2 regions of the Paenibacillus sp. SRL342 genome follow, and region 2 is predicted to be linked to the other one. Evidence: riboswitches for the same ligand, from Rfam matches in the RefSeq annotation. Region 2 holds a riboswitch; the other holds the start of a gene.
The links. A riboswitch is a leader RNA that binds a small molecule or an ion and turns the genes downstream of it on or off. The one in region 2 is predicted to bind glycine.
Positions count from the first base shown of each region.

Region 1: linked by a shared signal. The riboswitch ahead of sdaAB (L-serine ammonia-lyase, iron-sulfur-dependent subunit beta) and the one ahead of gcvT (glycine cleavage system aminomethyltransferase GcvT) in region 2 are both predicted to bind glycine.

Region 1 is NZ_OZ481790.1:530,972-534,207, forward strand. Features, by position in the region: gene AC4E8D_RS02555 (beta strand repeat-containing protein) at 1-1,353, shown strand, start outside; glycine riboswitch at 1,488-1,612, shown strand; glycine riboswitch at 1,617-1,752, shown strand; gene sdaAB (L-serine ammonia-lyase, iron-sulfur-dependent subunit beta) at 1,892-2,581, shown strand; gene sdaAA (L-serine ammonia-lyase, iron-sulfur-dependent, subunit alpha) at 2,571-3,236, shown strand, end outside.
Region 2 is NZ_OZ481790.1:5,477,824-5,481,059, forward strand. Features, by position in the region: gene gcvH (glycine cleavage system protein GcvH) at 214-606, opposite strand; glycine riboswitch at 951-1,073, shown strand; glycine riboswitch at 1,077-1,177, shown strand; gene gcvT (glycine cleavage system aminomethyltransferase GcvT) at 1,394-2,530, shown strand; gene gcvPA (aminomethyl-transferring glycine dehydrogenase subunit GcvPA) at 2,527-3,236, shown strand, end outside.

The DNA of each region.
Region 1 (3,236 bases), 2.3 Mb from region 2:
GTGACGGGAGCAACTGGAGATACTGGTGCTACAGGTGCAACAGGGGTTACGGGAACGACTGGAGATACAGGTGCGACAGGAGTAACGGGAGCCACCGGAGTCACTGGTGATACAGGTGCGACAGGTGTCGCGGGAGTTACTGGTGATACAGGTGCGACAGGTGTCACGGGAGCGACCGGAATTACTGGTGAAACGGGTGCAACAGGCGTCACAGGCGCGACCGGAATTACTGGTGAAACGGGTGCGACAGGTGTAACGGGAGCAACTGGAATCACTGGAGATACAGGTGCGACAGGTGTAACGGGAGCAACCGGAATTACTGGTGAAACGGGTGCGACAGGTGTCACAGGCGCTACGGGAGTTACTGGAGATACGGGTGCGACAGGCGTGACGGGAACGACCGGAGCCACTGGAGATACGGGTGCGACAGGTGTAACGGGAGCAACTGGAATCACTGGCGAAACGGGTGCAACAGGTGTCACGGGAGCGACCGGAGCCACGGGTGATACGGGTGCAACAGGCGTGACAGGAGCCACCGGAATTACTGGAGATACAGGCGCGACAGGTGTCACGGGAGCGACCGGAGCCACCGGAATTACTGGAGATACAGGTGCGACAGGCGTCACAGGCGCTACGGGAGCGACAGGACTGACGGGAACGACAGGGGTCACTGGTGTTACAGGAGCGACAGGACTGACGGGAACGACAGGGGTCACTGGTGTTACAGGAGCGACAGGACTGACGGGAACGACAGGGGTCACTGGTGTTACAGGTGCAACCGGATTGACAGGAACAACAGGAGTGACTGGTGTTACAGGCGCAACGGGAGTAACAGGAGCGACCGGAGCTACTGGTGCTACAGGTGCCACAGGTGCTACGGGAACGACTGGAGCTACTGGGGTAACTGGTGCGACAGGAGCAACGGGTGCTACGGGATCAACTGCAGCTTCGGCTCCGGCAGACTCTTCCTTGTTTGCTGATAGCCAGACCGCGGCGTTGGGTCTTTCATTAGTAGCTGAAACGACGATTCAGACACTTAATGTACCTGTAGTAGCAGGCCAACGGGTGAAAATAGATAATAGTACGCAAGTGGCTGTAGTTGTAGGTTCGAACTGGAACGTTGCGTATAACATTAATCTGAGGCGAAACGGAGTGTTGATTAATCAATTGCAGATCTCCAGAACAGGGAATGCTTCCGGCACATTAAGGTTTCTTTCCTCCAACACTTACGTGGATACTGCCCCGGCTACAACGACTAACGCATACACGATAAGCATCCAATTTACAACCACTACAAGCGTCACTAGTGCCTCAGCGGAAGTGAGAAATATTAATGCTATTCGCTTCAGCTAAAATAGACATCGAACTTATGATAATTACACGTCACTTTTGTTGACATATATGATATTGTGCATTACTCTATGGGTATACTTGATCAAAAATTTAGATATATACCCATTCGAATCGAATTAAAATAATACAGCGGATGATAACGAGCGGGAGAGATCTGGGTTAGCTGAGCACAATGGCTAGTGTCCAGGCACCGAAGGAGCAAGCTGCTGCGCACCCGATGCAGTCGTTAATCTCTCAGGTAAATGTACCATCGTTGGACGCAACTCTGGAGAGTGCGCGAACTGCGCCACCCAAGGGGTATATGATCAGTCTGCCCGGTGACTTTGTCTGTAATTGCAGGCAGTGCACCTTGTCGTGAGACACTACTGATCGTGAAACTCTCAGGTATCGAGGACAGAGAGAGGGCCTAAGGCCTTCTTCTGTCCTTTTTTGATGTCATCATACCCTAAATAAGGGTCATTGTGGATGGAACTCCTGGATCGAAATGACGAATACATTTTACAAAATTGAATCATGATTAATAATGGAGGGTTACAAGGTGCGATTTAAAGATGTTTTCTCAATTATTGGTCCGTCGATGACGGGGCCTTCAAGTTCACATACAGCTGGTGCAGCAAGGTTAGGAAGAATTGCTCGTCAGTGGCTGGGATGTACGCCAGATCGTGCCCGGTTGACGTTATACGGTTCATTCGCTGATACGTATCAGGGGCACGGAACAGACCTGGCACTGATCGGCGGTCTGCTGGACTATGTCACAGACGATCCGCGTATCCCGGATGCGGAGCGATACGCAGAGGAAGCGGGCATGGAGGTTGAGTTTTATACAAGTGGCCTGCCTGCTCCTCATCCAAATACGGTCAAAATTGAGTTGTGGCATGGAGAACGTGCCTGCTCCTTAATCGGTGCATCCATTGGTGGTGGCAGTGTATCAGTGCATTCGATGAATGATTTTCGTGTTCAGATTAGTGGTGAGTTCCCAACACTGGTTCTGCGGCATGCGGATAAAGCGGGCGTACTCGCGTCAGTGACGTCCACGATCAGTTCATCCGGGGTTAACATCGGGTATATGCAGGTGGACCGGAAAGCCCGTGATGGCGAAGCACTCACCGCGATGGAAATGGATGGTGTGCCTAATCCTGATATGCTCAAGCGTCTAAAGGAGCTCGACCATGTGCTGGACATTCGTGTTATCGATTTGAAGAGAGGAGTTGATTCGGATGCGGTTTAAACATTTGCACGAACTGAATACGATCTGTACAGCAGAATCCAAAACCATCGCTCAGCTGATGATCGAGGAGCAGGTTCAGGAGACCAATACACCGGAAGCGGATGTTGTGAAGCAGATGTCTGAATATTATCAGGTGATGAAGGAAGCGGTACGCAAAGGGTTAACGGAAGATACTACATCACGCAGTGGGTTAACGGGTGGAGACGGTAAAAAAATGGCCGAGTACATTCGCAAGGGTGAGACTTGTTCAGGAGATGCTTCCGCACTTGCCATGGCGTATGCCCTGTGTGTATCTGAAGTGAATGCCTCCATGGGCCGGATTGTGGCAACACCAACAGCCGGTTCCTGTGGTATTATCCCGGGTGTGTTTATCAGTTCACAGGAGCGATTTGGCTGGACGGATGAACATTTGGTGAACGGGTTGTTCTGTGCGGGAGCAATTGGTTATGTTATTGCCAACAATTCATTTATCTCCGGGGCCCAAGGTGGCTGCCAGGCGGAAGTGGGTTCCGCTATCGGCATGGCTGCGGGTGCCATGGTTGAACTGCGTGGAGGTACACCGGAACAGGTCGTTCATGCCGTTGGTTTGGCGTTAAAAAATACACTGGGCCTTATCTGCGATCCGGTCGCAGGCCTTGTTGAAATCCCGTGCATC
Region 2 (3,236 bases):
TATGACTTTTATCATTTCCAGAATCATTTTCTAACCTATAGCTTGGTCCAATCAGGTGATTTACATCCACAATCTGCTTCAATCCACATTCAAAACCATTCTTGGAAAGCACAAAAAACCCGTGCAAGCATCAGGCTCACACAGGTCGAAACAATATGAAGCTCATATCATTTGGTTATAAAATATATGTTAATAAGTACAAGTTCGTTAAAACTATTCTTCCGTATGTTTCCGATACGCGTCTGCATTCATCAATGTAGACAATGCTGCTGTCAGATCTCCCTCAACACGAATCTCAATCATCCAGCCTTCCTCGTAAGGAGAGCTGTTCACAAGTTCAGGGGAATCCTGCAACGAATCATTAACTGCAATAATTGAACCTGTGACGGGAGAGAACAAGTCCGAAACCGTTTTGACCGATTCGATCGTTCCAATGCTATCTTCTGCTTTTACATTGGTTTCAAGGTCAGGCAGTTCCACAAACACAATGTCACCCAGCTGATGCTGTGCGAACTCGGTAATGCCAATACGTACAGTATCCTCCCCTACGGTTTGCACCCATTCATGCTCTTCACTGTACAGGAAATCACTTTTCAATTCGCTCATCGATATCCGCCTCGCTTTTCATTAAATGAGTGCATGCGTTCTTTGACCTTAACCTTTTTCCCAGAACATAGCGTATGATATTTATGAATCAAATGTCAATATACCTCACAATTTATTTACTGAACACCTCTAAATCCTGTAACCGGATTACACTCTTTCTTCATATACTGGTGAATATTAGAATAGTAAGCGCACTCTTTATAAATACACGAACAATAACATAGAAAACAGATTAAATATTCGGTTTTAAATTGTTATCTATGATATCGTTCTTGACATCGGTAGTGGATTCACGTTTTAATGAAAAGAGTAAATATGTTTATTGGACTATGTAATACCCGCGGATGAATGTAAAGGGAGAGATTACCCGTGACACCCGATTCGGGATGTACATGAGGTAACGCCGAAGGAGTAAACCACCGATAAGCGGAGGTGAATCTCTCAGGCAAAAGGACTTTTACGGGACGCAACTCTGGAGAGCATCTATTCGCCCTGTGCGGGCGTTATGATCACCCAAGGGGAAACCTGCTGCACAACGCAGCGGGGTAACTCTCAGGTACAAGGGACAGAGCCTTAGAATACAGCGTGCTACTTGGCATGCCGATTCTTTGGCCTGTCCTTTTCCTTTTTCCCAAAAAACGAAAAACAGGATGTAGAACGGCGCTGCCATAGCTGCCTTACCATACTTATGTGATGAAATTATCTAGCTGGAAATTTAAAAATACCCTGGTTCATTGATCCACGATTGTATATCCGGCCGGCTCACGGCCCATGACGAGGTGATTTGATGTCCGATTTGCTTAGAACACCACTCTTCCCACTGTATCAGCAATACGAAGGCGTACGGTGCATTGATTTTGGAGGCTGGGAGCTTCCGGTACAATTTAGCGGAATCCAGAAAGAACATGAAGCGGTACGCGAGCGCGCGGGACTGTTCGATGTATCCCATATGGGCGAATTCACGGTACAGGGTGAGCAGGCTGAAGCGTTTTTGCAACAAATGATGACCAATGATGTGACCACGCTGGTTCCCGATCAAGCCCAGTACACCCTGATGTGTTATCCAGATGGCGGTGTGGTGGATGATCTGCTCGTGTATAAGCTGGAAGATCAGCATTATATGCTTGTGGTTAACGCCTCCAACATCGACAAGGATTGGGCGTGGCTGCAAGAGCACTTGATTCCCGGCGTAAGCATGACCAACGATTCGGAGCAGACGGCGCTACTCGCCTTGCAAGGTCCACTGGCTGTAGACATTATCGGAAAAGTTACAGATACGGATGTAAGCTCGATTGAACCGTTTCGTTTTGTGCAGGATGCTGAAGTATGTGGAGTAAAATTACTGTTGTCCCGTACCGGTTATACCGGTGAAGATGGCTTTGAGCTATATGTTCCTGCAGATCAGGCCGCTGTGGTCTGGAATGGGTTAATGCAAGCCGGTGAAGGTCACGGACTTGTACCCACAGGCCTCGGTGCTCGGGATACACTGCGCTTTGAAGCAAAGCTCCCTCTGTATGGACAGGAATTGTCGGCAACTATCTCTCCACTCGAAGCTGGCGTAGGTATGTTTGTGAAGCTGAATGCCGGACCTTTTATCGGACACGAAGCCTTGTTACAGCAAAAAACTGACGGGCCCGCCCGCAAACTGGTCGGCATCGAAGTGTTGGAGCGCGGTATTCCCCGCCCCCACTATCCGATTTACGCCGAAGGCGTACAGATCGGTGAAGTGACAACAGGCACGCAATCACCTACATTGAAGCGTAATCTGGGGCTTGCCCTCATCGACAGCAAATACGCTGCGCTGGGAACCCCGCTTGAGATTGAGATTCGCGGCAAGAAATTAAAAGCCGAGGTCGTGAAGACCCCTTTTCATAAACGGACACGTACGTCGAAGACACCTACTCAAGGAGCTGATCAAGCATGAGCAAGCACCGTTACATTCCCATGACTGAGCAAGATCAGAACGCCATGCTCGCAACCATTGGTGTGGGTACGCTGGAGGATCTGTTTCAGGACATTCCGCAGGAGATTCGTTATCAGGGCGAGCTGCCCGTATCCTCCAAACTTGATGAATATGCGCTGACACGTCACATGTCCAAACAAGCCGGCGCCAACGCCAATTTCGAAACACACGCCAGCTTCCTCGGCGCTGGCATATATGATCATTATGTTCCTTCCGTCATCAATCATGTCATTTCCCGTTCCGAGTTTTACACTGCCTACACACCTTATCAGCCTGAGATCAGCCAAGGTGAACTACAGGCCATTTTCGAATTTCAATCCTACATCTGTGAATTAACCGGTATGGCTGTAGCCAATGCCAGCATGTATGACGGCGCAACAGCTTTTGCGGAAGCCGGTAATCTCGCCGCAGCAGCAACTCGTCGCAAACAGCTCATCGTATCCCGTACCGTTCATCCGGAAGCCCGTCAGGTATTGCAGGCATATGCGCACGGACTCCGTCTGGAGATTGTCGAGATTGGTTATAAGGATGGCGTCACTGATTGGGATGCCCTGCAAGCAGCCATATCCGACGATACCGCTGCTGTCATGATCCAGAGTCCAAACTTCTTTGGTGCCGTGGAAAATGTAAAGCAGGCTGCCGATCTGGTGCATGCGCACAAGGGCCT